Regions from separate parts of the Streptomyces sp. NBC_00442 genome, predicted to be linked through region 3. Evidence: riboswitches for the same ligand, from Rfam matches in the RefSeq annotation. Region 3 holds a riboswitch; each other region holds the start of a gene.
The links. A riboswitch is a leader RNA that binds a small molecule or an ion and turns the genes downstream of it on or off. The one in region 3 is predicted to bind cobalamin.
Positions count from the first base shown of each region.

Region 1: linked by a shared signal. The riboswitch ahead of OG432_RS27385 (cobalamin biosynthesis protein) and the one ahead of OG432_RS09755 (ribonucleoside-diphosphate reductase subunit alpha) in region 3 are both predicted to bind cobalamin.
Region 2: linked by a shared signal. The riboswitch ahead of OG432_RS32470 (CbtB domain-containing protein) and the one ahead of OG432_RS09755 (ribonucleoside-diphosphate reductase subunit alpha) in region 3 are both predicted to bind cobalamin.

Region 1 is NZ_CP107918.1:6,109,090-6,120,818, forward strand. Features, by position in the region: gene cobC (Rv2231c family pyridoxal phosphate-dependent protein CobC) at 102-1,664, opposite strand; gene OG432_RS27360 (ZIP family metal transporter) at 1,753-2,475, shown strand; gene OG432_RS27365 (cobyrinate a,c-diamide synthase) at 2,481-3,917, opposite strand; gene cobO (cob(I)yrinic acid a,c-diamide adenosyltransferase) at 3,911-4,519, opposite strand; gene OG432_RS27375 (putative cobaltochelatase) at 4,519-6,600, opposite strand; gene OG432_RS27380 (cobyric acid synthase) at 6,653-8,182, opposite strand; gene OG432_RS27385 (cobalamin biosynthesis protein) at 8,164-9,120, opposite strand; cobalamin riboswitch at 9,217-9,355, opposite strand; gene OG432_RS27390 (hypothetical protein) at 9,457-9,681, opposite strand; gene OG432_RS27395 (inorganic phosphate transporter) at 9,716-10,963, opposite strand; gene OG432_RS27400 (lysozyme) at 11,094-11,729, opposite strand, start outside.
Region 2 is NZ_CP107918.1:7,216,241-7,220,938, reverse strand. Features, by position in the region: gene metE (5-methyltetrahydropteroyltriglutamate--homocysteine S-methyltransferase) at 1-2,209, shown strand, start outside; cobalamin riboswitch at 2,314-2,453, shown strand; gene OG432_RS32470 (CbtB domain-containing protein) at 2,503-2,709, shown strand; gene OG432_RS32465 (CbtA family protein) at 2,737-3,603, shown strand; gene OG432_RS32460 ((2Fe-2S)-binding protein) at 3,600-4,361, shown strand; gene OG432_RS32455 (enoyl-CoA hydratase-related protein) at 4,348-4,698, opposite strand, start outside.
Region 3 is NZ_CP107918.1:2,206,297-2,218,025, reverse strand. Features, by position in the region: gene OG432_RS09780 (HD-GYP domain-containing protein) at 1-987, shown strand, start outside; gene OG432_RS09775 (HD-GYP domain-containing protein) at 1,008-2,258, shown strand; gene OG432_RS09770 (tetratricopeptide repeat protein) at 2,376-3,356, shown strand; gene def (peptide deformylase) at 3,437-4,069, shown strand; gene OG432_RS09760 (ribonucleotide-diphosphate reductase subunit beta) at 4,148-5,164, opposite strand; gene OG432_RS09755 (ribonucleoside-diphosphate reductase subunit alpha) at 5,164-7,536, opposite strand; cobalamin riboswitch at 7,662-7,784, opposite strand; gene mctP (monocarboxylate uptake permease MctP) at 7,841-9,466, opposite strand; gene OG432_RS09745 (DUF3311 domain-containing protein) at 9,463-9,750, opposite strand; gene OG432_RS09740 (aldo/keto reductase) at 9,881-10,846, opposite strand; gene OG432_RS09735 (GntR family transcriptional regulator) at 10,941-11,729, opposite strand, start outside.

The DNA of each region.
Region 1 (11,729 bases), 3.9 Mb from region 3:
AGCCTGTCATGGGGGTCCCCCCTGGCCCTTGCGGCCATGGGGGAGATCGAGGACGAGCGCCCTTCGGCACGAACCGGGGTCTGGGGCGGAGCCCCGGGGGGTCAGGGGCGGGTCAGGGTGAGGGCCTGGTCCAGGGACTGGAGGAAGCGGTTCGTCGTGGTTCTGTCGCGAACCGCAACGCGCAGCCACGCGCGCCCCAGCCCGGGAAACGTGTCGCCCCGCCGAGCCGCGAACCCGAGCCCGCGCAGCCGCTCCCTGACCCGGTCCGCACCGTCGATCCGTACGAGCACGAACGGGCCCTCCGCCCCCTCCACCGCGCTCACCTCGTCGAACTCGGCGAGCCCCGCCAGAAGGTGGGCCCGGTCCTCGGCGATGCGTACGGCGGCCGCCTCGGCCTCCGCCAGCGCCCGGGGCTCCATGCAGGCGGCCGCCGCGACCAGCGCCGGAGCCGACACCGGCCACAGCGGCTGGGCCCGCTGGAGGGCCGCGACGGTCTCCGGCTCACCCAGCACGTAGCCGATCCGCAGGCCCGCGAGACCCCACGTCTTGGTCAGGCTGCGCAGCACCACGAGGCCGGGCAGGTCGGTGCGGCCCGCCAGCGCCGCACGCTCACCCGGCACCGCGTCCATGAACGCCTCGTCCACCACCAACGTCCGCCCGGGGCGCGCGAGTTGGCTCAGCACGTCGGCCGGGTGCAGCACGGACGTGGGGTTGGTCGGGTTGCCGACCACCACCAGGTCCGCCTCCTGGGGCACGGCCGCGGGATCGAGCCGGAAGCCGTCCTCGGCCCGCAACAGCACCCGCCGCACCGCGTGCCCCGCGTCGCGCAGCGCCGCCTCCGGCTCGGTGAACTGCGGGTGCACCACCACCGCATGACGAAACGTCAGGGCGCGGGCGAGAAGCACGAACGCCTCGGCCGCGCCCGCCGTCAGGAGTACCCGGTCCACCGGGACGCCGTGCCGCGCCGCGACCGCCGCGCGCGCGGCCCGGCCGTCCGGGTAGGAGGCGAGGCCGGTCAGCGAGTCGGCGATCCGCTCGCGCAGCCAGGCCGGGGGAGTGCCGGTGCGGACGTTGACCGCGAGATCGATCAGCTCTCCGCCGTCGTCGCGTACCTCCGCGTCACCGTGGTGGCGCAGATCGAGTGGGACCTCGGTGGTGGGGATGGGCATGGCTTCCTCGCTCCTGGTGGGGGGTGCGTCGCGCCCGTCGGCGGACGGCCGGAGGTGGGGTCGACGTACGATCGCACACGTCGCCATGGCGGCACGGCCCGTACCGCTCGACTTCCGCTTGGGCACGAGCAGTTCGCCGCCCCGGGCGAGCGCGGCGGCCTCCGCCACGGACGGCGTGCCGACCGCGGCGAGGGCCGCCCGGGAGCCGTGCGGCACCGCGACGGCCGCGAGCTCGTCGGCCGCGTACGCCAGAACGGGCACGCCGAGCCGGGCGGCCGCCCCCATGATCCCCGGCTCCCGGGACTTGCCGTCGAGCGTGGCCAGTTCGGCGACCTCGCCCGGATCGAGCCCCGCCTGCGCCAGCGCCGCCCCGATCAGCCCGAGCACCTCCTCGGCACGGACCCCCTTCGATGCGCCGACACCCACGACGAGACACGACCCGGCGCCCGGCGGTAGCGGGGCGGCTGCGCGGGGGACGGCGTCGGCGGCGGCCATGTCGGGGATCCTCTCAGGGCGCCGGCGGGCGGCGCGGGGGCGAGGCGTGAACATGCGGAGTACCGGCACCGTCGGCTAGCAAGGGCGCATGGCGGTAATCGTCGCGCTCGGCGCGTTCCTGATGACCCTGGTCGGCGGCTGGACCGCCCAGCGGGTCACCGACCGGCGCCACCTGGTGCTCGGGCTCGCCGGCGGGCTCATGCTCGGCGTGGTCGGCCTCGACCTGCTGCCGGAGGCCCTCGACGCGGCCGGCGAGGACCTCTTCGGGGTGCCCGGGGCCCTGCTCCTGTTCGTCGGCGGCTTCCTCTTCGCGCACGTCGTCGAGCGGATCCTCGCGGTGCGCCAGGCGGCCCACGGGGCGGGTGAGCACCGGGCGCCCCAGGTGGGCGTCGCGGTCGCGTCGGCGATGGTCGGGCACAGCCTGATGGACGGCATCGCGATCGGCGCCGCCTTCCAGGTGGGCGCCGGCATGGGCGTGGCGGTGGCCCTCGCCGTCATCACCCACGACTTCGCCGACGGCTTCAACACGTACACGATCACCAGCCTGTACGGGAACGAGAAGCGCAAGGCGCTCGCGATGCTGTTCGCCGACGCGCTGGCCCCGATGGTGGGGGCCGCGTCGACCCTGCTGTTCACCCTTCCGGAGCAGCTGCTGGGCAGCTATCTGGGGTTCTTCGGCGGCGTCCTGCTGTATCTGGCCGCGGCCGAGATCCTCCCCGAGGCCCACCACGAGCACCCCGCCCTGTCGACGCTGCTGTTCACCGTCGCGGGCGTGGGCTTCATCTGGCTGGTGGTGGGCGTCTCCGGCTGAGCACGTCATCGCGCACAGGCCCCGGCGAACCGGAGGGTGAGCTCCGGGCGGGCCGCCCAGTGCGTGTGCAGATAGCTCGCGTGCACACCCCGCTGTACGAAGCCCTCGACGCGGCGCTCCGGGTGCACCACGCCCCACGCGGGGTCGGCGCCCGCGCCCGGCTCGATCACGGTGCGGTGGAACTCGTGGCCGCGCAGCCGCGTCCCGGCGACGGCCAGGCTGCTGTCCCCGAGCGCGACGGCCTCCCGGTAGCCGAGGGTGAGGCGGCCCGACATGTGCGCGTCGGCGTCGAGCACCCCGCACATGGGCTGCCCGTCGAGCGTGCGCGCCAGGTAGAGCAGCCCCGCGCACTCGGCGGCCACGGGCACCCCCGAGCGGGCGAGCTCGGCGACGGCCTTGCGGAGCCGCTCGTTGGCGGACAGCTCGGCGGCGTACACCTCGGGGAACCCGCCGCCTATCACCAACCCGCTGGTGCCGGGCGGTAGCTGCTCGTCCCTGAGCGGGTCGAAGGTGACGACGTCCGCGCCGGCGGCGGTGAGCAGCTCGGGGTGCTCGGCGTAGGAGAAGGTGAACGCGGAGCCGCCGGCGACGGCGACGACGGGCTTTCGCTCACCGTGGGTCTCGGCTTCAGGGGCCAGGGCAAAGCCCCGTGCGAGCCGGCCCGCGGCCGACGATCCATCCGCCGGAGACTTTCGGGAAGGGGCGGGGCGGGGAGATTCGAAGGCCGGGTCCCACGCCTGAGCGCCCAGCGGCGGAGCCGACCGTGCCAGGGCGAGCAGCGCCTCCAGATCGCAGCCCTGCCGCACCTGCTCCCCCATGGCCGCCACCGCGTCCACCGCGTCCGTGCGCCGCTCGGCGACCGGGACCAGGCCCAGGTGGCGGGAGGGCGTGTCGACCTGGGGCGCGCGGCGCAGGGCGCCGAGCACCGGCACGCCGACGTCCTCCATCGCCTCGCGCAGCAGCGCCTCGTGCCGGTCCGAACCGACCTTGTTGAGGATCACCCCGCCGATCCGCACCCCGGGGTCCCACGACGCGAAGCCGTGCACGAGCGCGGCCACCGAGCGGGATTGCGAGGAGGCGTCCACGACGAGGACCACGGGCGCGCGCAACAGCTTGGACACCTGGGCGGTGGAGGCGAGTTCACCGAGCCCGCTCGCCCCGTCGTACAGACCCATCACGCCCTCGATCACGGCGAGGTCGCAGCCGCGCGCCCCGTGCGCGAACAGCGGGGCCATCAGCTCGGGCCCGCACATGTACGCGTCGAGGTTGCGGCCGGGCCGCCCGGTCGCCAGGGAGTGGTAGCCGGGGTCGATGTAGTCGGGGCCCACCTTGTGCGGGGACACGGCGAGCCCGGAGCGCGCGAACGCGGCCATCAGGCCCGTCGCCACGGTGGTCTTGCCGCTGCCCGACGCGGGGGCCGCGATGACGAGACGTGCTACCACTCGATGCCCCGCTGGCCCTTCTGGCCCGCGTCCATCGGATGCTTGACCTTGGACATGTCGGTGACCAGGTCCGCGAACTCGACCAGCCGCTCGGGGGCGTTGCGGCCGGTGATGACCACGTGCTGGGTGCCCGGACGCTCGCGCAGGACCGAGACGACCTCGTCCACGTCGACCCAGCCCCAGTGCAGCAGGTACGCGAACTCGTCGAGCACGTAGAACTTGTACGTCTCGGCCGCCAGGTCGCGCTTGACCTGCTCCCAGCCCTCGCGGGCCTTCTCCTCGTGCGTCGGCTCGCCCTCGGCGGTCTCGCGCTGGATCCACGACCAGCCCTCGCCCATCTTGTGCCAGTCGACGCTGCCGCCCTCGCCGGACGCCCCGAGCACCTTCAGCGCGTTCTCCTCGCCGACCTTCCACTTCGCCGACTTCACGAACTGGAACACCCCGACCGGCCAGCCCTGGTTCCAGGCGCGCAGCGCCATCCCGAACGCCGCGGTCGACTTCCCCTTGCCGACGCCCGTGTGCACCATGACGAGGTGCCTGTTGCGACGCTGACGAGTCGTCAGACCGTCCTCGGGTACGACACTGACCTGTCCCTGCGGCATTAAGCGGCCCTCCTCGAAGTTCCCTGGACATCCTTGACGAGGCCGGCGATGGAGTCCGCCCGCAACTCGTCCAACGTGACGGCTGCGCCGCCCAGTTCACGCGCGAGCTCTCCGGCCAGCCCGAGCCGCACCATTCCCGACTCGCAGTCCACGACCACCGACGCGGTGCCCTCGGCCGCGTGCAGCCGGGCGGCCCGCCCGGCGAGCGCCACCGGCTCGGGTCCGCCCGTGGCACGGCCGTCGGTGACGACGACGAGCAGCGGCCGCCGCGAGGGATCGCGCAGCCGCTCCACGCGCAGCACGTCGTGCGCCTTCAGGAGCCCCGCCGCGAGCGGGGTGCGCCCGCCGGTCGGCAGCGTTTCGAGCCGGGCCGCGGCCGCGTCCACCGACGAGGTGGGCGGAAGCGCCACCTCGGCGTCCTTGCCGCGGAAGGTGACGAGTCCCACCTTGTCGCGGCGCTGGTAGGCGTCCAGGAGCAGCGAGAGCACCGCGCCCTTGACCGCGCTCATCCGCTGCCGGGCCGCCATCGACCCCGACGCGTCCACCACGAAGAGCACGAGGTTGCCCTCGCGGCCCTCGCGGGTGGCCTGGCGCAGATCGTCGCGGCGCACCACGAGACCGCGGCCCGAGCGCCCGCGCGCCTTCTGGTGAGGGGCGGCCGCCTGCACGGTCGCCGTCAAGTGCAGCTTGGTGAGCGCCCCTTGGGGCCGGCGCGAACCGGTCGTCCTGCCGTGGTCGGTACGGGCCCGCGAGCGTCGGCCCGCCGCGCCCTCGCCGAGTCCCGGCACGCTCAGCATCTTCGTACGGAACGGCTCGGCGGCCTTCACCGCGGCGCGCTCGCCCGGACCCGCCGGGGCGGGGGAGGCGGGCGGCTCCACCGCGTCGGACGCGTCCGACGACGCGCGGGCCTCCGACGACGCGCGGGCCTCCGACGGCTCGGGGCTCTCCGGGGCCGCGGGTGGTTCGGCGGGGTTCTCGGGGGAGTCGCCCTGCGGCGGCACCCCGCCGCCCCCGCCACCGCCGTCGGGGCCCCCGGGGCCCGGGTCCGGATCGTCGTCGCCCTGGTCCTCGCCCCGGAACTGCTCCAGGGTCTCGTCGAGCTTGTCCTGGTCGAGGCCCGGCGCGTCGAAGGGGTTGCGCCGGCGCCGGTGCGGAAGCGCGAGCAGCGCGGCCTGGCGGACGTCGTCGCTCGTCACCTCCGTACGGCCGGCCCACGCGGCGAGCGCGGTCGCGGTGCGGGCCATCACGAGGTCGGCGCGCATGCCGTCGACCTCGAACGCGGCGCAGGTCGCGGCGATCTGGAGCAGCACCGCGTCCCCGAGCACCACGGAGGGCAGCAACTCCCGTGCCGCCACGATGCGTTGACGCAGCGCACCCTCCTCGTCGGCCCAGCGCGCGGCGAAGCGGGCCGGGTCGTCGTCGTACGCGAGGCGGCGGCGCACCACCTCGACCCGCCGCTCGGGCTCGCGGGAGGCCGCGACCTCGACCGTCAGGCCGAAGCGGTCGAGCAACTGCGGCCGCAGCTCGCCCTCTTCGGGGTTCATCGTGCCGACGAGCAGGAAGCGCGCGGCGTGCCGCACCGAGACGCCCTCGCGCTCGACGTAGGAGGATCCCATGGCGGCGGCGTCGAGCAGCAGGTCGATCAGATGGTCGTGGAGCAGGTTGACCTCGTCGACGTACAGGATGCCGCGGTGGGCGTCGGCGAGCAGGCCCGGCTCGAAGGCCTTGACGCCCTCGCCGAGCGCCCGCTCGATGTCGAGCGCGCCCACCAGACGGTCCTCGGACGCGCCGACCGGAAGCTCCACCATGCGTGCCGCGCGGGCGCCGCCGGGCCCGCTCTCGTGCGGCCCGTCCGGGCACTCGGGGTCCGGCGCCGCGGGGTCGCAGCTGAACCGGCAGCCCGGCACGACCGCCACCTCGGGCAGCAGATCCGCGAGCGCACGCACCGCGGTGCTCTTCGCGGTGCCCTTCTCACCCCGGACCAGGACCCCGCCCACCGCCGGGCTGACGGCGTTCAGGAGCAGCGCGAGGCGCAGGTCGTCCATGCCGACGACGGCGGTGAACGGATACCGGGTGCTCATGTGCTGATCTCTCCTTCGAGTAGTGCTGTACGCCGGGGGCCCGCCGGGGTGGTCATGGCGCCCCCGGCGGGATGAAGGGCAGCCCGGCGGGCGGGCCCTGCTCGATCAGGCGCAACAGGCCGTCGGTGTCGGCGTGTTCCTCGATCAGGTCGCCGAGCCGGTCGAGCTGCTCCTCGCGCAGCACCCCGAACGAGGTGTCGGGCGCGGGCACGAACCGGCGGCCCGCGTCCCGTGCGACCTGTTCGAGGAACCGGCGCCGGAACCCGTCGCTCTCCAGGGAGCCGTGCCAGTGCGTGCCCCACACCGCGCCCACCCGGCACCCGTCCGAGCCGTGGCCCCGGTCGTCGGACATGAACGCCTCCCCGCCCAGGACCTCGGCCACGCCGTGGTGGATCTCGTACCCCTCGACGTGTTCGCCGAGCGCCTCGCCGGCCGGACGCGCCAGGGTCTTCTCGACGGCGAACCGCACCCGCACCGGCAGCAGCCCGAGGCCCGCCACCGTGCCCGCCTTCGACTCGACGTCGTCCTCGATGTGCTCGCCGAGCAGCTGGTAGCCGCCGCAGATCCCGAGCACCGGGCGGCCGGCCGCCGCGCGCCGGGCGAGCTCCGCAGCGAGACCGCGCTCGCGCAGCCACTCCAGGGCGCGGACCGTGCCGCGCGTGCCGGGCACCACCACGAGGTCGGCGTCGGTGAGCTCCTCGGGCCGGTCCACGAACCGCACGACCACGCCGGGCTCGGCCGCGAGCGCGTCCACGTCGGTGAAGTTGGACATCAGCGGCACCGCGCACACCGCGACCCGCAGCACGTCCGCGCCGACCGGCGGCGCCACCACCGACTCCCGCACGGTCCCGCGCATCGAGACGCGCAGGCCGTCCTCCTCGTCGATGCCGAGACCGTGGGCGTACGGCAGGATCCCGTACGTGTGGCGTCCGGTGAGGCCGCGCAGCATCTCGATGCCGGGCTCAAGGAGCGTGACATCGCCGCGGAACTTGTTGACGACGTAGCCGGCGACCAGCGCCTGGTCCTCCGGGCTCAGCAGCGCCGTCGTACCGAAGAACGAGGCGAAGACCCCGCCCCGGTCGACGTCGCCGACCACGACCACGGGCAGCCGGGCGGCCCGCGCGATGCCCATGTTGACGATGTCGGTGCGCCGCAGGTTGATCTCGGCCGGGCTGCCCGCCCCCTCGCAGATCACGGCGTCATACGTGCCCCGAAGCTCCGCGAGGCAGTCCAGCACCGGTTCCAGGAGCGTCTGTTGGCGTCCCCCGTGATAGCCCCGGGCGCTCAGTTCCCCGACCGGCCTGCCCATGAGGACGACCTGGCTCGAGCGGTCGCTGCCCGGCTTGAGCAGCACCGGATTCATGAGCGCGGTCGGCTCCACGCGGGCCGCCTGCGCCTGCATCGCCTGGGCCCGGCCGATCTCCGCGCCCTCGCGCGTGACGAACGAGTTCAGCGACATGTTCTGCCCCTTGAAGGGCGCGACCTTCATGCCCCGGCGCACCAGCCAGCGGCAGATCCCGGCCGTGACGACGCTCTTGCCGGCGTCCGATGTCGTGCCCGCGATCAGCAGCCCGCCACCCATGTACGTCCCTTCCTCACAGCGGCCCGCGCCACCACGGCGGCGGCCAGCGTCAGCCCGCTCACCGTGCGCGAGAGCCGTACGGCCCGTTCGATGTCCCGGACCTCGACGGCGCGGCCCGCCGCGTTCAGGACCGGCCGGTGCTCGACGCGCCCGGCGTAGGAGAGCGTGCCGCCGAGCCGCACGCCGAGCGCGCCCGCGAACGCGGCTTCCACCGGGCCCGCGTTGGGGCTCGGATGCCGGCCGGCGTCGGCGCGCCAGGCCCGCACCGCGCCCTGGGAGTCGGGGCCCGCGAGCGCCGCGAGGGCGGCGGTGAGCCGGGCGCCCGGCCAGCCCAGCACGTCGTCCAGGCGCGCCGAGGCCCAGCCGTACCCGCGGTACCTCGCCGACTTGTGTCCGACCATCGCGTCCAGGGTGTTGACCGCCCGGAAGCCCACGAGGCCCGGCACGCCCGCGAACGCGCCCCACACCAGGGCGCCGACGACCGCGTCCGACGTGTTCTCTGCGACCGACTCGACCACGGCGCGCGCGATGCCGTCGGCGTCCAGGGACTGCGGGTCGCGCCCGCACAGGTGCGGAAGGCGTTCCCGGGCCGACTCCACGTCGCCCGCGGCCAGAGCCCCGCCGATCGCCCGCGCCTCGCGGCCCAGCGACGTGCCGCCCACCACGCTCCAGGTCGCGGCGGCGGTCAGTGTGGCGGTCGCGACGGGGCTCTCCCGTACGGCACGGGAGAGCAGGGCGGCGAGGCCCGCGGCGCCGCCCGCGCACACGACGGTGTGCAGCGCGCCCCAGCCGCGGTGGTCGCGCCACAGGGCGCGTTCGACGGCGCCGGCCGCCCGGCCGAACGCGGCGACCGGATGGCCGCGGCGCGGATCGCCGAGCAGGAGGTCGCCGATGAGTCCGGCCGTGGAGCCGTAGACGAAGGTGCGATCGGCCCGCACGATCAGCGCGCCGGGGCGTCGCGGAAGGGGCCGGAAGATCTCGACGGGCAGGCGCGCATGGCGGTGTGTCCTCACTCAGGGTGTCCGCGCCCTGGTACGACGTGACCGGCGGTGAGAGTTCCTGGCTCACGGGGATCGCTCCCCGGTGACAGTGGCGGGACCGCGCCGGATTCTCACCGGCTTCCTCTGCTGCCGCCGTAGCTGGCCGGTGCAGTCCACCACGCTGCGAGAACAGCCGTCAACTTGCCGTTGACCTGCGGCGCGAGAGAGTGTCCTGCGCCACGGCGAACCGCCCCCCGGCCGGAGCCGGGGGGCGGTTCGTGTGGTGCGTGCGGGTCAGGCGACGATCAGGTGGATCCCGTACGCCACGGCCGCCGCGCAGAGCGCGAAGCAGACGTACGCGCCGGTGCGGGCCATGGCCGCGTTGCCCGCGGTGCCCGACGCCGCGGCCTCCCGCTTGGTGAGGCCGACGATGCCGAGGGTGAACAGACCCACCAGGCCGACGGTCACCGCGAGGCTGACGCCGAAGACGGAGCCGAGGGCTGCCCAGTCGATGTGCATGAGGATTCCTTACCTGTACCTGGTCGGCGGCCGGTCAGACCGTGGCCGGGGTGGGCGGGTCGACGGGGGCCGGGGCCTGGATGGTGGCCCTGAGATCGGTCGCGACGGCCAGGGCGGTGGGCGGCGGGGCGACCGCGGCGATCGCGGTGGTGACGACACCGACGGGCTCGGCCGCGGGGGCCTCGTCGGGGGTGACGCTGTGATGGTCGACCGGCTGGCGGCGCGACAGCTTCCAGATGACGCCCGAGCCGGCGATCAGGAGGACCGCGACGGCCGCGATGCCCCAGGTGCCCTGCCGGGTGAGGAACTCCGCTCCGGCGCCGACGAGTGCCGCGGCCGGCAGCGTCAGGATCCAGGCGACGGCCATCCGGGTCGCGGTGGACCAGCGGACCACACCGCCCTTGCGGCCGAGGCCCGCGCCCATCACCGAACCCGAGCAGACCTGGGTGGTGGAGAGCGAGAAGCCGATGTGCGACGAGGCGAGGATGACGGTGGCGGCGCCGGTCTGGGCGGCGAAACCCTGCGGAGGACGCAGTTCGGTCAGGCCCTTGCCCATGGTGCGGATGATGCGCCAGCCGCCGAGGTAGGTGCCCATCGCGATGGCCAGACCGGCCGAGACGATGACCCACAGCGGGGGGTTGGCGCCCGGGTGCAGCACACCGCCGGTGACCAGGGCGAGGGTGATGATGCCCATCGTCTTCTGGGCGTCGTTGGTGCCGTGGGCGAGCGAGACGAGACCGGCCGAGGCGATCTGGCCCGCGCGGTAGCCCTTGGCGGTGGCCTTCTCGTCGGTGTTCCGGTTGATCCGGTACGTGAGCCTGGTGGCCAGCATCGCCGCGACACCCGCGACGATCGGGGCGGCGACGGCCGGGAGCAGCACCTTGGTGACGACGGTGGAGCCGTTGACCGAGGACCAGCCGGCCGACATCACCGCGGCGCCGATGAGGCCGCCGAACAGGGCGTGCGAGGAGCTGGAGGGCAGCCCGAGCAGCCAGGTCAGGAGATTCCAGAGGATGGCACCGACCAGGGCCGCGAAGATGACCTCGGTGCGGATTCCCTTCTCGTCGATGATCCCGCCGGAGATCGTCTTGGCGACCTCCACCGACAGGAACGCGCCGACCAGGTTGAGCGCGGCGGACATGGCGACCGCCGTCTTGGGCTTCAGGGCGCCGGTCGAGATGGTGGTGGCCATCGCGTTGGCGGTGTCGTGGAAACCGTTCGTGAAATCGAACACTAGAGCTGTCACGATCACAATCGCGAGCAGCAGCGTGATGTGTTCCATTTACCCAGGCAATCGTTCGACGTCAGTGGCGGGACGAACGTAAGTAACCTGAGTGAACGGAAGATGAACTGGGACGGGCGCATCGGTGACCGTGGCCGGTTCCCGCGTCGCCTCGGCGGGCACAGGCCGTTCAGCGCCCGGCCGCGAACCGCTTCAACTGCGCAAAAGTCCCATTGAAGAGATTCTGGTCACCCGGCAGGCGTCCGCTCCCGTTGGCGTGTTGCCACACCGTCCAGTACGACCAGCCCGCCGGCAGCGCGCCGGGCGTGGTGGCGTACCGGGCCAGCCACAGGGGATGCTCGGCGGCGAAGGCCCTGCTGTTGCCGGTGCACCGGTTCCACCAGGCCGTCGTCGTGTAGATGGCCGGACGGCGGCCGGTGCGCAGCCGCATCTGGTCGCTGAACCCGGCCACCCAGGCGGTCATCTCGGCCGGGCTCAGCCCGTAGCAGGTGTCGCCGCTGCCGCCCTTGGCGTCCTTGCCGTACGGATTGTGCTCCAGGTCGACCGCGGGCGGCAGGGTCCAGCCGTCGCTCCGCCAGCCGCCCCCGTTCGCCGCGAAGAAGTCGGCCTGCGCCCGGCCCGAGGACTGGTCGGGCACCGCGAAGTGGTAGGCCCCCCGGACCAGGCCCGCCCGCCGGGCGCCGTCGTACTGCTGCCCGAAGTAGGGATTGCGGTACGACGTCGACTCGGTGGCCTTCACGTACACGAAGGTGGCGCCGCGGCTCTTCGCGGCGGCCCAGTCGACGTTCTTCTGGTGCGAGGAGAC
Region 2 (4,698 bases), 5.0 Mb from region 3:
CGCCGACGCCCTCCGCGACACCGCGGCCGAGCTCAGGCGCGGCACCTGGCGACAGCTCGCCGACGCCGGCATCCACGAGGTGCCGACCGGCGACTTCTCGTACTACGACCACGTCCTCGACACCACGGTCATGGTGGGGGCGATCCCCGAGCGGCACCGCACCGCGGTCGACGCCGACGCGCTCGACGGCTACTTCGCCATGGCGCGCGGCACCCAGGACGTCGCGCCGCTCGAAATGACCAAGTGGTTCGACACCAACTACCACTATCTGGTACCGGAGTTGGGGCCCGACACCGTCTTCGCCGCGAACTGCGCCAAGCAGGTCGCCGAGCTCGAGGAAGCCCTTGCCCTGGGTCTCACCGCGCGGCCCGTCCTTGTCGGTCCCGTCACGTATCTCCTGCTCGCCAAGCCCGCTCCCGGCGTCGCCGCCGACTTCGAACCGCTCACCCTCCTAGACCGGCTGCTGCCCGTGTACGCCGAGGTCCTCGCCGACCTGCGCGCCGCCGGCGCCGAGTGGGTACAGGTCGACGAGCCCGCCCTTGTCCAGGACCGCACCCCCGCCGAGCTGAACGCCGCCGAGCGGACCTACCGCGAACTGGGCACCCTCACCGACCGGCCCAAGCTGCTCGTGGCCTCCTACTTCGACCAGCTCGGTGAAGCCCTGCCGGTGCTTGCCAAGGCGCCGGTCGAAGGCCTCGCCCTCGACTTCACGGACTCGGCCGCGGCCAACCTGGACGCCCTGGCCGCCGTCGGCGGGCTTCCGGGCAAGCGGCTCGTCGCCGGCGTCGTCGACGGACGCAACATCTGGATCAACGACCTGCAGAAGTCGCTGTCCACCCTCGGCACCCTCCTCGGGCTCGCCGACCGGGTCGACGTCGCCGCGTCGTCCTCCCTGCTCCACGTCCCGCTCGACGCCGCCGCAGAGCGGGACATCGAGCCGCAGATCCTGCGCTGGCTCGCCTTCGCCCGGCAGAAGACCGCCGAAATCGTCACCCTCGCCAGGGGAATCTCCCGGGGCACCGACAGCATCACGGCCGAACTCGCCGCGAACCGCGCCGACCTGGCGTCCCGGGCGGCCTCGCCCATCACGCGGGACCCGGCGGTACGCGCCCGCTCCCAGGCCGTGACGGACGCCGACGCCCGCCGCTCCCAGCCGTACTCCGAACGCGCCGCGGCCCAGCGCGCCCACCTGGGCCTTCCCCTGCTGCCGACCACCACCATCGGCTCGTTCCCCCAGACCACGGAGCTGCGCACGGCCCGCGCCGACCTGCGGACCGGACGCATCGGCACGGCCGGCTACGAGGAGCGCATCAAGGCCGAGATCGGTGACGTGATCTCCTTCCAGGAGAAGACCGGCATCGACGTCCTCGTGCACGGCGAGCCCGAACGCAACGACATGGTGCAGTACTTCGCCGAGCAGCTCACCGGCTACCTCGCCACCCAGCACGGCTGGGTCCAGTCGTACGGCACCCGCTACGTCCGCCCGCCGGTCCTGGCCGGCGACATCTCCCGCCCCGAGCCGATGACGGTCCGCTGGACGTCCTACGCCCAGTCCCTCACCGACCGTCCGGTCAAGGGCATGCTCACGGGCCCCGTCACGATGCTCGCCTGGTCCTTCGTCCGCGACGACCAGCCGCTCGGCGACACAGCCCGTCAGGTCGCGCTCGCCCTGCGGGACGAGGTCGACGACCTTGAGGCGGCGGGCACTTCGGTGATCCAGGTCGACGAACCCGCGCTCCGCGAGACCCTGCCGCTGCGCTCCGCCGACCACCCCGCCTATCTGGCCTGGGCCACCGAGGCGTTCCGCCTCAGTACGTCCGGGGTCCGGCCGGACACCCAGATCCACACGCACATGTGCTACGCCGAGTTCGGCGACATCGTCCAGGCCATCGACGACCTCGACGCCGATGTCATCAGCCTCGAAGCCGCCCGCTCGCACATGCAGGTCGCCCGTGAGCTCGCGGAGCACGGCTATCCGCGTGAGGCAGGCCCCGGCGTGTACGACATCCACTCGCCCCGTGTCCCGAGCGCCGATGAGGCAGCCGCCCTGCTGCGCACGGGACTTGAGGCGATTCCCGCCGAGCGGCTGTGGGTCAACCCGGACTGCGGGCTCAAGACCCGCGGCTGGCCCGAGACCCGTGCCTCCCTGGAGAACCTGGTGGCCGCCGCCCGCACGGTGCGCGGCGAACTGGAGACGCCCACGTCCTGACCGGCCGCGGGCGGTGCCGGCCGGGGCGGCCCTGTGCCCCGGCCGGCACCCGTCGGGCGCTGCGCGGAGCGGCGCAAGACGTGGCGACGGCTTCATTGACCCGTTCGGTTGGGCGCCCCTATGCTCCACGTGTAGTGATGAGGTAAGGAAGCTGGTGAGAATCCAGCACGGTCGCGCCACTGTGAGCCGACCGCCCGCGAGGGCGGCCGACGAGTCAGACACTTTCCATCGCTTCGCCCCATTGGTTCAAAGGGACGCAAGATCCCGTGAAGGAGGGCTTCGCCTTGAGCAGCATGTCCACACCCCGTCCGGCTTCCACGCCGATCGTCCTGCCGGTCTCGAAGTCGGTGCTGTGGCTGGTCGGTACCGCGATCATCGCGCTGGCGGTCTACTACTTCATCGGTGTCGACCAGGGCGCCGTCTCGGTGTTCGGCAACGACATGCACATCCACGAGTTCGTCCACGACGGGCGTCACTTCCTCGGCTTCCCCTGCCACTGACCCACACGGAAGTACGGACAACTCGACATGGAAAAGAAACTGATACTGCGCGGCGTTCTCGCCGGCGCAGTGGCAGGGCTGCTCGCATTCGTCTTCGCACGGATCTTCGCCGAGCCGCAGATCGCGAAGGCCATCGACTACGAGAGCGGTCGTGACGCCGCGCAGAGCGCGCTGGACAAGGCGGCCGGTCTGCCCGTCGACAGCGCCGACCCCGATCTGTTCAGCCGCACCATCCAGGCCAACGTCGGGATCGGCGTCGGCATGATCTTCTTCGGCATGGCCATGGGCGCGCTGTTCGCGGTCGCCTACACGGTCTGCCTGGGCCGGTCCGGCGCGCTGCGCGCCCGCACCCTCGCGCTGCTCGTGGCCGGCGGCGGGTTCCTCACGATGTATCTGGTCCCGTTCCTCAAGTACCCGGCCAACCCGCCGGCGATCGGCCACGAGGAGACGATCCAACAGCGCAGCGGCCTCTACCTGATCATGGTGGTGTGCTCCATCGCCTTCCTGGTGGCGGCGGTCTGGCTCGGAAAGCGGCTCCAGGTCCGCTACGGCAACTGGAACGCCACGCTGATCGGCGGCGCCGCGTTCGTCGTCGCGATCGGGATCGTGATGCTGGTGCTGCCCTCGCTGGGTCACCTGGCCTACAACAGGGAGAACTTCGGCAACCAGGCCACCGAGACGCCGCTGCCCCTCAAGGACTCCAAGGGCGCGATCGTCTACCCCGGCTTCCCCGCCGACGTCCTGTTCTCCTTCCGCTTCTTCTCCGTCGCCGCCCAGCTCCTGCTCTGGGCCGCGATCGGCCTGTTCTTCGGGCCCCTGGCCGAGCGGCTCCTCAGCACCCGCCGGGAATCCTCCGACGTCCCCGCGCAGGGCCCGGCCCCCGTCCCTGCATGACGACCGTCCCTCCGACGAGCGCGGTGATCGCCGAGGTCACCGCGCTCGGACCGTTCTTCTCCCTGAGCACCCACGCCACGGGCGTCCCTCCGGTCGAGCCCTGGGTGGCGATGTCCCGCCCGCTGATCGAGGCGCGCGTGACGGCCGTACGGCAATGGCTCGCCTCGGCGGGCCACCAGTCGCCCGACGCCGTCGAAGTGCGGGTGGCCGCGTCGGTCACCCACCTGGGTCTGGCGGCGCGCCTGCTGTCGCCCGCGCTGGCCGCCCTCGTTCTGCACGACCGTGTTCTCGCGTTCGACCTCGCGGACGTGCACTGGCAGCCGGTCCTCGGCGGTCCCGTGCCCCTGTCGCTTCCCGCGACGGCCGTGCGGGCCGCCTCCCCGGCGGCGGAAGGCCTCGGGGCGCTCCTGGACGGACCGCTGGCCGAACTCTCGGACGCGATGCGGCCGTTCTCGCTCTCCTCCCCCATCCTCCGCGGCAATCTCGCCTCCGCGCTCAACGGCGCCGCCACCATGATCGCCGCTGCGAGGCCAGACCTGGCGGCACGGAGCCGCGCCGCCGTCGGCCTCGCCCTGGCCGGCCCCGCACTGTGCGGCTCCGCCAGGAGCACCGCCAACGGCGGCTTCCAGCGCGGGAGTTGCTGCCTGATCTACCGCGCCGCCCCGGATCGCAAGGGCGCGCTGTGCGGCGACTGCGTCCTCCACCGCCCCGCCCGAGGGCCACGGGGCGGTGGCTGGATCCGCGCTAGTGGTGACTGAGCTCCGGTGGCCGCTTCCGCGTGAACGCCGTCATGCCCTCCTTCTGGTCCACGGTGGCGAACACCGCGTGGAACAGGCGGCGTTCGAAGCGGACTCCTTCGGCCGGGGTGGTCTCGAAGGCCCGGTTGACGGATTCCTTCGCCATCATGACGACGGGGGCGGACATCCCGGCCACCGTCCCGGCCACCGCGAGCGCGTCCTGGAGCAGGTCCGCGGCCGGCACGACGCGCGAGACGAGCCCGGCGCGCTCCGCCTCGGCCGCGCCCATGGTCCTGCCGGTGAGGCACAGCTCCATCGCCTTGGCCTTGCCCGACGCCCGGGTCAGCCGCTGGGAGTG
Region 3 (11,729 bases):
TACGCCCTGCTGCCCGCCGGGGCCGCGGCCCTCGTCTTCTGCCTGGTCCTCACCCTGCTCGACGGCCTCATCCTGGCCACCGCCGAACGCCGCCCGGCCCGCACCGCCTGGCGCGGGCTCCTGCTGCGCTCGCTCGCCCCGCACTGTGTGCACGGGCTCGCCGGGCTGATGATGGCCGTCCTGTGGCGCAGCCGGTTCGGCCCGCCCGCCGCCCTGTTCGTGCTGCTGCCCATGTACATCTCCTGCTGGGTCTTCGCCCAGTACCAGCGCGAGCGCGCCGCCCACCAGGCCACCATCCGCGCCCTCGTCCAGGCCGTCGACATCAAGGACCGCTACACCCGCGGCCACAGCGAACGGGTCGGCCGCGCCTCCGAGATGATCGCGCGGGAACTCGGCATGGAGGAAGGGCGGTTGGAGGTCATCCGGTTCGCCGGGATCCTGCACGACGTCGGCAAGCTCGGGGTGCCGACCCGGGTGCTGAGGAAGGAAGGGCCGCTCACCCCCGAGGAACGCGCGGTGATCGAGCTGCACCCCGAGTACGGCCACGAGATGGTCCGCGGCATCGGCTTCCTCGGCGAGGCGCGCTCGGCGATCCTGCACCACCACGAACGCCTCGACGGCAGCGGCTATCCCTACGGGCTCGTCGGCACCCAGATCCCGGAGGCCGCGCGCGTGGTGGCGGTGGCCGACGCGTTCGACGCCATGACCTCGACGCGCTCCTACCGGCGGGCCCGGCCGGTCGCGGCCGCCGTCACCGAGCTGGAGCGGTGCGCGGGCGCGCAGTTCGATCCGCGGATGGTGGACGGCCTGGTGCGGGCGCTCTCCCGGTACGGCTGGCACGTGGCGGTCACCGCGGACGAGCCGGGTGCGCCGGGCGGCCGCGGAAACGTGCCTCCGCCGAGGCCGCCCGGCCCCGAGCACGTACCCCCGTCGGCCGCCCCGCGCCCCGCGCCCCGCCCCTCCAACGCGCCCGGCGGCCTGACGTGAGCGGCCGGGCGAGCGCCCCCGTGATCGTCGCTCACACCCTGGCCTGGGCACTCACCGCCTGGGCGCTCGTCGCGACCCTGAGCGGCGGCCTCGCCGAGCCGCGGACCGCGGCCGCCTTCGGCGCCCTCATCGTGCTGGGGGAGCTGGCCCGGTGGGGCGCGCGGGACGGCGAACGGGACCCGGCGCCGCTCGCCTCCGCCGGAGCGCTGGCCTACGCGCTGCTGGGCCAGAGCGCCGGGCACGCCACCCGGCACGGGGTGCTCCAGGTGATCGCCGTGGTGGTGGCCGCGATGCTCCTCGGTTCCGTACCGCACGTGGCCGCCGGGCGCGGGCCGAGCCCGGACGAGACGGCCCGCCGGATCCTCACCGTCGCCTTCGCCGCCGTCTGTTTCCAGCCGCTCCACAGCTCGTGGCTGCTCGACGACCGGGCCGGCCAGGGATCCCCGGCCGGCCTGGGCCCCTCCTTCGCCTTCGTCCTCCTGCTGCTGCTCGTCCTGACGGCGCTGTGCGACGCGGTGGTCGCGGCCCTGCTCCTGTGCGCCCGCACCCGCTACCGCTTCGGCCCGCTCCTGCGGGACGAGCTGCGCGGGCTGCTCGGCATCGGCTCCGCCGTGTGCGCCACCGGCACCGTGATCGCCCTCGCGGTCGCCGTCGCCGGCCTGTGGGCGCTGCCCGTGTTCTGTGTGCCGCTGCTCCTCACCCAGCTGGCCTTCCGGCGGTATGCCGCCGTTCGCACCACCTACCGCCAGACCATCACCTCACTGGCCCGCGCGACCGAGATCGCCGGATACACCAAGCCCGGTCACGCCCGCAGGGTCGCCGAGCTCAGCCGGGCCGTCGGGCGCGAGCTCGGGCTCTCCGGGAGCGAGCTGACCGTCCTGGAGTACGCCGCGCTCATGCACGACATCGGGCAGCTGTCCCTGCTCGACCCCGTCCCCGCCGGTGCCACCGCCGCGCTGCCTGAAGCCGAGCAGCGCCGCATCGCCCTGCTCGGCGGCGCCGTCGTCCGCCAGACCGGAGTGCCGGCCGACGTGGCCCTGATCGTCGAGCGGCAGGCCGACCCCTACCGTGAGCAGCCGGTCGCCGCCCGGATCATCCGCACGGTGAACGCCTACGACGACCTCGCGGAAGGCACCGCGGGACCCGGCGGTCCGCTGAACGCACTCGAACAGCTGCGCCTCGGCACCGGCCGTGACTACCATCCGCACGTTGTCGAATCCCTGGCACGCGTGCTGGCCCGGGGCTGTCTGACCCGGGTGCCTCCTGGGTAACCCAGGAGTAATGAGCGGCCTTCCGGCCGGGCATGGTTGGATGCGAAAAGAACCCAGAAAACTGGGAGACCGTAAGACCGACCCGGTAGTCGGGCCCGGTCTGGGCAGGCGGGAATCGTGAGGATCTTCGGCAAGGGACGGCACCGGCCCTCCGCCTCGTGGCGGCAGGCCACAGACCGTGCGTTCACGCTGATCGGCGACGGCAGGTACGAGGACGCCGGCGCGCTGCTGACGCGCGCAGCGGACCTGGAGCCCTGGCTGTCGGAGTCCTGGTTCAACCTGGCGCTGCTGCACAAGTTCCGGCACGACTGGGAGCAGGCGCGGGCCGCCGGGCTGCGCGCCGTGGCGCTGCTCGACAAGGAGTCCGGCGCCCCCGACTGGTGGAACGTGGGCATCGCGGCGACCGCGCTCCAGGACTGGCCGCTGGCCCGCCGCGCCTGGCAGGCGTACGGCCTGAAGGTGCCGGGCGAGGCCACCGGCAGCGGCGAGCCCGTCGGCATGGAGCTGGGCAGCGCCGCGGTGCGGCTTTCGCCCGAGGGCGAGGCCGAGGTCGTGTGGGGGCGCAGGCTCGACCCGGCCCGCATGGAGGTGCTCTCCATCCCGCTGCCCTCGTCGGGCCGCCGCTGGGGCGAGGTCGTGCTGCACGACGGCGTCCCGCACGGCGAGCGCACCACCGCCGCGGGCCCGTCCTTCCCGGTGTTCGACGAGATCGAGCTGTGGGCGCCCTCACCGGTGCCGACCTGGGTGGTCCTCCTGGAAGCGGCCACCGAGGCCGACCGGGACGCCCTGGAGCGCCTCGCGGCCGACGCGGGCTTCGCCGCCGAGGACTGGTCCTCCTCCGTACGGCTCCTGTGCCGGGCCTGCTCCGAGTCCGAGATGCCGAGCGACGAGGGCGACGGCGAGCACCTCGACCCGCACGACCACAGCGAGCCCGGCCACCCCGGCCCGCTCGGCCACCGCACCAACGGCGACCTGTGGGTCCCGGAGCGCGAATGCGGCCTCGCGGCCCCGGCCGGCCTGGTGCGCGGGCTCCTCGACGGCTGGGTGGCCGACAACCCGGACAGCCGCGAGTGGCGAGATCTTGAGGAAGTCTGCTGAGCATCCGGGCAACCGCGCCGAGCCGGGCCTTAGGCTGTACGGGATCGGAATCGGGTTTTTGAGGAAGGCTTACGGCGGACATGGCGCAGCAGCAGACGGACCACAAGGTCGAGAACGACGGGTTCGTCGTGGACACGGAGGACTGCGAGGCGCGTGAGCTGGCCTACCGCGAGCGCGGCACGGCCCGCCCGATCACGGTCGTCGGCAACCCGGTCCTCCACAAGGAGTGCAAGGACGTCACCGCCTTCGACGGCGAGCTGGCCAAGCTGGTCGACGACATGTTCGCCAGCCAGAAGGCGGCCGAGGGCGTGGGCCTCGCGGCCAACCAGATCGGCGTGGACCTGAAGGTCTTCGTGTACGACTGCCTCGACGACGAGGGCGTGCGCCACGTGGGCCTGGTCTGCAACCCGGTCCTCGAAGAGCTGCCGGCCGAGCTGCGCGTCCTGGACGAGTCCAACGAGGGCTGCCTGTCGGTGCCGACCGCCTACGCGGAGCTCGCCCGCCCCGACTACGCCGAGGTCAGCGGGCAGGACGCCGAGGGCAACCCGATCAAGGTGCGCGGCACCGGCTACTTCGCGCGCTGCCTCCAGCACGAGACGGACCACCTGTACGGGCGGCTCTACATCGACCGCCTCTCCAAGCGCGACCGCAAGGACGCGCTGAAGCAGATGGAGGAGGGCACCGCCCGCTACGAGACGGTCCCGAACAACTGACATAGGCCGTACATGAGTTGAGGCCCCGCTCTCCCCCGTGGGAGCGGGGCCTCAACCGTTCGGGCGGGCAGCCGCTGGCTAGAACTCCTCGTCGAAGCCGACCGAGCCCTCGACCGCGACCTGGTAGGCGGAGGGGCGGCGCTCGAAGAAGTTCGTCAGCTCCTGGACGCCCTGGAGCTCCATGAACGAGAACGGGTTCGACGAGCCGTACACCGCGGGGAAGCCGAGCCGGGTCAGGCGCTGGTCGGCGACGCACTCCAGGTATTCGCGCATCGACTCCGTGTTCATGCCGGGCAGGCCCTCGCCGCACAGGTCGCGGCCGAACTGCAGCTCGGCGTCGACGGCCTCCTTCAGCATGTCGGTGACCTGCTGCTCCAGCGCGTCGTCGAAGAGCTCGGGCTCCTCCTTGCGGACGGTGTCCACGACCTCGAAGGCGAAGTTCATGTGCATCGTCTCGTCGCGGAACACCCAGTTGGTGCCGGTCGCCAGGCCGTGCAGCAGACCCCGGCTGCGGAACCAGTAGACGTAGGCGAAGGCCCCGTAGAAGAACAGGCCCTCGATGCAGGCCGCGAAGCAGATCAGGTTGAGCAGGAAACGGCGGCGGTCGGCCTTGGTCTCCAGCCGGTCGATCTTCTCGACCGAGTCCATCCACTTGAAGCAGAACTGCGCCTTCTCGCGGATCGAGGGGATCTCCTCGACCGCGTCGAACGCGGCCGCGCGGTCCGCAGGGTCGGGCAGATAGGTGTCGAGCAGCGTCAGATAGAACTGGACGTGCACGGCCTCCTCGAAGAGCTGACGGCTCAAGTAGAGCCGCGCTTCGGGGGAGTTGATGTGCTTGTAGAGCGTGAGAACCAGGTTGTTGGAGACGATCGAGTCGCCCGTCGCGAAGAACGCGACGAGACGGCCGATCATGTGCTGCTCGCCCGGCGTCAGCTTCGCGAGGTCGGCGACGTCGGAGTGGAGGTCGACCTCCTCGACGGTCCAGGTGTTCTTGATCGCGTCCCGGTAGCGCTCGTAGAAGTCCGGGTAGCGCATGGGACGCAGGGTCAGCTCGAAGCCGGGGTCGAGAAGGTTCTTGTGTTCGGTGGCGCTCATTACTGGCAGGCCTCGCAGGACTCGGGGTTTTCCAGGGAACAGGCGACCGCGTCGGCGTCGGGGGCCGCCTGCTGGACTGGGATGGTGGCGGCCTGGGCGGCGCGCGCGATGCGGGTCGCCGGGCGCGAGCGCAGGTAGTACGTCGTCTTCAGGCCCTGCTTCCAGGCGTACGCGTACATCGACGACAGCTTGCCGATGGTGGGCGTCTCCAGGAACAGGTTGAGCGACTGCGACTGGTCGAGGAAGGCGGTGCGGGCGGCGGCCATGTCGATGAGGCCGCGCTGCGGGATCTCCCACGCCGTGCGGTACAGGGCGCGCACGTCGGCCGGGATCCAGCCGAAGCCCTGCACCGAGCCGCTCGCCTCGCGCAGCGCCTCGCGGGACTGCGCGTCCCACACGCCGAGCTGCTTCAGCTCCTCCACCAAGTAGCCGTTCACCTGGAGGAATTCACCGCTGAGCGTCTCGCGCTTGAAGAGGTTGGAGACCTGCGGCTCGATGCACTCGTAGACACCCGCGATGGAGGCGATGGTCGCGGTCGGGGCGATCGCGAGGAGCAGCGAGTTGCGCATGCCGACCTCGGCGATGCGCTCGCGCAGGGCCGCCCAGCGCTCCGGCCAGGTCAGCTCGACGTCGTAGTGGTCGGGGTGCAGCACACCGCGCGCGGTACGGGTCTTGTCCCACGCGGGCAGCGGGCCCGACCGCTCGGCCAGGTCGGTGGAAGCCTCGTACGCGGTCAGCATGATCCGCTCGGAGAGGCGGGTGGACAGGGCCTTCGCCTCGGGGGAGTCGAAGGGCAGGCGCAGTTTGAAGAAGACGTCCTGGAGGCCCATCGCGCCCAGGCCCACCGGGCGCCACCGGGCGTTGGAGCGGCCGGCCTGCTCGGTCGGGTAGAAGTTGATGTCGACGACGCGGTCGAGGAACGTCACGGCGGTGCGGACGGTCTCGTCGAGCCGCTCCCAGTCGATGCCGTCGCCGACGACGAACGCGCCGAGGTTGACCGAGCCGAGGTTGCACACGGCCGTCTCGCCGTCGTCCGTCACCTCCAGGATCTCGGTGCACAGGTTGGAGGAGTGGACCGTGTGGCCGGGCTCCGCCGTCTGGTTGGCGGTGCGGTTGGAGGCGTCCTTGAACGTCATCCAGCCCTGGCCGGTCTGCGCGAGGGTGCGCATCATGCGGCCGTACAGCTCACGCGCGGGCATGGTCTTCTGGGCGAGCCCGGCGGCCTCGGCCTTGCGGTAGGCGGCGTCGAACTCCTCGCCCCACAGGTCGACGAGCTCGGGCACGTCGGCCGGCGAGAACAGCGACCAAGAGGAGTCGGCGTCGACACGGCGCATGAACTCGTCGGGGATCCAGTGTGCGAGGTTCAGGTTGTGCGTACGGCGCTGGTCCTCGCCGGTGTTGTCGCGCAGCTCCAGGAACTCCTCGATGTCGGAGTGCCAGGTCTCCAGGTACACCGCCGCCGCGCCCTTGCGCCGGCCGCCCTGGTTGACCGCGGCGACCGAGGCGTCGAGGGTCTTGAGGAACGGGACGATGCCGTTGGAGTGGCCGTTGGTGCCCCGGATCAGCGAACCGCGGCCGCGGATGCGGGAGTACGAGAGCCCGATGCCGCCGGCGTGCTTCGACAGGCGCGCCACCTGGTGGTAGCGGTCGTAGATGGAGTCGAGCTCGTCGAGCGGCGAGTCGAGCAGGTAGCAGGACGACATCTGGGGGTGGCGGGTGCCGGAGTTGAAGAGCGTGGGGGAGGACGGCAGGTAGTCCAGGCGGCTCATCAGGCCGTACAGGGAGGCCACTTCGTCCAGGGCGCGGACCGACTCGTCCTCGGCGAGGCCGGACGCCACGCGCAGCATGAAGTGCTGGGGGGTCTCGACGACCTTGCGGGTGATCGGGTGGCGCAGCAGATAGCGGGAGTAGAGGGTGCGCAGCCCGAAGTAGCCGAAGCGGTCGTCGGCGCCGTCGGCGAGCGCCGCGTCCACCAGGGCGTTCAGACGGTTCGCGTGCGCGCGGACGAACTCGACGGTCCGGTCCGCGATCAGGCCCTCGCGGTGGCCGACCTCGACCGAGCCGGAGAACGACACCGCGCCCTGGGTGGCGGCCTCTTCGGCGATGGTGACCGTGAGCAGGCGGGCGGCGAGGCGGGAGTACGCCGGGTCCTCGGAGATGAGCCCCGCGGCCGCCTCGGTGGCCAGCTCGCGCAGCTCGGCCTCGTCGGAGCGGGCGTTGCGGCCCCGCAGCGCCGCGGCGGCGACCCGGCCGGGGTCGGTGTCCGGGAGGTCGGCGGTGAACTCGGTCAGGGTCCGCAGCAGCGCGGTCCCGGGGGCATCCGCGAGTTCATCGGTGATCGCTGAAGCGGGATCCGCTGGGGCGATGGTCACGTGGGGGCACTCCCTCGCTCGGCACGGGGCCTGCGGGGGAGGCGTCGGCGCGCGTCGGGGCAGCCCTCGGCACGTCGTCCACCGGCCCAACCGCGAGGCCCGGACGTCTGGCACCCGGGTCGGTCGAGCCGGATGCGCCGTCGGCAGGTCTTCGGACTCGGCCCGTACAAAGGGGTACAGGTCATACCGTTGCGGGACAGTTCCGGATTCTCACCGGATTCCCCTGCGGCGACAGCGAGCACGAGCATACATGTGGGGGGTGCCTGATAAGGCACCCCCCACATGTTGTGTCGTTCAGTGGACCTCAGTGCGCGGTGCCCGCCGTCGCCGGGGGCAGTTCCGTGACGACGCCCGGGTCGCCCGCGTCCGCCGTGTAGTCCTCCGGGGAGGTCTCGTCGACGCCGTCGGGGGCCTTCACCGCGCGCAGGACGAAGGTCAGGACCACGGTGACGACCACGTTCATCACGAACGCCGTGAGGCCGATGTAGCCGATCTCACCGATGCCCGGGATCTCCTTGGAGGAGCCGCCGAAGTGCTTCTGGGTGGGCGAGCCCACTCCGTACGCGGCGAGCGTGCCGTAGACCATGCCGACCGCCCAGCCGGCCAGCAGCGCCCAGCGGTGGAACCAGCGGGTGAACAGGCCGCCGACCAGGGCCGGGAAGGTCTGCAGGATCCAGATGCCGCCCAGGAGCTGGAAGTTGATGGCGACCGTCTTGTCCATGGTCAGGACGAAGACCAGCGCACCGACCTTCACCACGAGCGAGACCAGCTTGGAGACCTTGGCCTCCTGCGACGGCGTCGCGTCCGGCTTGATGAAGTCCTTGTAGATGTTGCGGGTGAAAAGGTTCGCGGCCGCGATGGACATGATCGCCGCCGGAACCAGCGCGCCGATGCCGATGGCCGCGAAGGCGACGCCCGCGAACCAGTCGGGGAACATGTCCTCGAAGAGCTGCGGGATGGCCAGCTGGCCATTGCTCACCTTGACGCCCGCCGCGATCGCCATGAACCCGAGCAGCGCCAGCAGACCCAGCATCAGCGAGTACAGCGGCAGGATCGTGGTGTTGCGGCGGATGACGTTGCGGCTGCGCGAGGAGAGCGTCGCCGTGATCGAGTGCGGATACATGAAGAGCGCGAGCGCCGAGCCGAGCGCGAGGGTGGCGTAGGTCCACTGACCGGCGTGGCCGGGCACGAGCGCCCCGGTCGGCTGGTGGGTCTTCGGGTTCGGCGTCGCGAACTTGTGCTGCGCGGCGCTGAAGATGGCGTCGAAGCCGCCCAGCTTGATCGGGATGTAGATGATCGCCACCGCGATCACGAGGTAGATCAGGCCGTCCTTCACGAACGCGATCAGAGCGGGCGCGCGCAGGCCCGAGGAGTACGTGTACGCGGCGAGCACCGCGAACGCGATGAGCAGCGGAAGGTCCTTGACGAACCAGTTGCCCGACTCGCCGCCCACGCCCATGACGTCGAGCACGGCCTGGATGCCGACCAGTTGGAGCGCGATGTACGGCATCGTGGCGAGGATGCCGGTGATCGCGACCGCGAGGGAGAGACCCTTGGAGCCGAACCGGCCGCGGACGAAGTCCGATGTGGTCACGTAGCCGTGCTTGTGCGAGACGGACCACAGGCGCGGCAGGAACGTGAAGATCAGCGGGTAGACGAGGATCGTGTACGGGACGGCGAAGAAGCCGGCCGCGCCGGCCGCGTAGATCGCCGCGGGGACGGCCACGAACGTATAGGCCGTGTAGAGGTCGCCGCCGAGCAGGAACCAGGTGACCCAGGTGCCGAACGACCGCCCGCCCAGGCCCCATTCGTCGAGACTCGCCTCGTTCTCGGCCTTGCGCCAGCGGGCGGCCATGAAGCCGATCACGGTGACGGCCACGAAGAAGAAGATGAAGACGCCGAGTGCGACGCCGTTCACGCCGTCCTTCACTTGGACGCACCCCCCCTGGTGTCGTCGGAGGTGCGCGCGGCGGAGGCCGCGCGCGAGCGCTGGTCGTGCTGCCACAGCTTGTACGCGAGCATGGTGAGCGCGGTGGAGATGAGCACCCAGAGCATCTGGTACCAGTAGAAGAACGGGATGCCGCCCAGCTTCGGGTCGGTCTTGGCGTACGAGCTCACCCACATCATCGCCACGAAGGGCGCGATCAGGCAGAGAGCGATGACCACGCGCACGGGCGTGACCACCGCTCTCTTGACTTCCGTCGATTCCGGCATTGGGCGGCTCCGTCCCCTCACGATCACCTGTGCGTTGGATCACTTGGTAATGCGCAGGAAATCTAGGGGAGAGATTCGGTCAAGGGAACCCCCGTCCGGAATCCGGACGCGCCCGGCGGGGCCGGTCCGCTCAACCAGCCGTGTCCAGGCGGGTCCTCGTCTCCGCGTCCAGGGTGAGGCCGACCGCGTGCAGGGACTCGTCGAGCTGGCCCACCGCGCTCGCGCCGATCACCGGCAGGACGGGCAGCTCGCCGCCCAGGGCCCAGGCCAGCACGACCTGACCGGGCGTCACGCCCAGTTCCTTGGCCACCTCGGCGAGCACGGCGAGCCGCCGGGTCGAGCCGGCGTGCCGGTACTGCTCGGGGATCTCCTTCGCCGGGTTGTTGTACGCGCCCGTGAGCTGCGTGGTGTAGGCGACGAAGGCCAGTTCGGGGCGGCTGCGCAGATAGTCGAGGAGTTCCTCGCTCGCATGCGGGTTGACCCCGAAGCCGGCGCCGGGGCGCGGCTGGAGGTAGGTGTAGCGCTGCTGCACCGCCGCGTAGCCGGGTCCCCCCGAGCGCTTCGCGGCGCCGCGCGACTCCTCGATGCGCCAGGCCGCGAAGTTGCTGCACCCGGTGAGGGTGATCTTCCCCGTGTCGACGAGCTCGGCGAAGACGCCCATCGTCTCCTCGACGGGTGTCGTCCGGTCGTCGATGTGCGCGTAGTAGACGTCTATCCGGTCCGTGCCCAGATTGCGCAGGCTGGCCTCCACCTGGCGGCGCACCACGGGAGCGGACAGCCCCTCGGCGGCCTCGGGCCACGGCGCGTCCAGTGGCTCGGGCAGCGCGCCGACCTTGGTGGCGAGGACCATCTCGTCCCGGACGCCCCGGCTGGCGAGCCATCTGCCGATGACGCGTTCGCTCTCCGCGCCGGTGGCTCCGGGCTCCCAGAAGGCGTACGTGTTCGCCGTGTCGAGGAAGGTGCCGCCCGCCTCGTAGAAGCGGTCGAGCACGGCGAACGCGGCCGTCTCGTCGATCCGGGTGCCGAAGGGGAGCGTGCCGAGACACAGGCTGCTCACCCGCAGGCCGCTCTCGCCGCCCAGCTGTCGGTAGTGCATCAACGTCCTTCTCTCGCAGGTAAGTTGTGATCAACAGGACCTGAAGAGACTGACCGAGCGCGGCCCGGATGTCACGGGAGAATGGGCGGGCGGCTCAGTCCGTCGGACGCTTGAGGCGCGCCACGAACTTGTAGCGGTCGCCGCGGTAGACCGAGCGCACCCACTCCACCGGCTCGCCCCCGCCGTCGAGGGAGTGCCGCGACAGCATCAGCATGGGCAGGCCCACGTCGGTGCCGAGCAGCCCGGCCTCGCGCGGGGTGGCGAGCGAGGTCTCGATGGTCTCCTCGGCCTCCGCCAGGTGCACCCCGTACACCTCGGCGAGCGCGGTGTAGAGCGAGGTGTACTTCACCAGGGAGCGGCGCAGGGCAGGGAAGCGCTTGGCGGACAGGTGCGTGGTCTCGATGGCCATCGGCTCGCCGCTGGCCAGACGCAGCCGCTCGATGCGCAGCACGCGGCCGCCGGCGGTGATGTCGAGCAGTCCGGCCAGCGTGTCGTCGGCGGTGACGTAGCCGATGTCCAGGAGCTGGGAGGTCGGTTCGAGGCCCTGGGCCCTCATGTCCTCGGTGTAGGAGGACAGTTGGAGCGGCTGGGAGACCTTCGGCTTGGCGACGAAGGTGCCCTTTCCCTGGATGCGCTCCAGGCGGCCCTCGACGACCAGCTCCTGGAGGGCCTGGCGCACGGTGGTGCGGGAGGTGTCGAACTCGGCGGCCAGCGTCCGCTCGGGCGGCACCGGAGTGCCGGGCGGAAGGGTCTCCGTCATCTCCAGCAAGTGGCGCTTGAGGCGGTAGTACTTCGGCACCCGCGCGGTGCGGACCACGGCGCCCGCCTCCGTCGTGCCGCTCCCGTCGGCGGCCGTGGTCTGCCTTCCCGAGTGCTGCGCTGC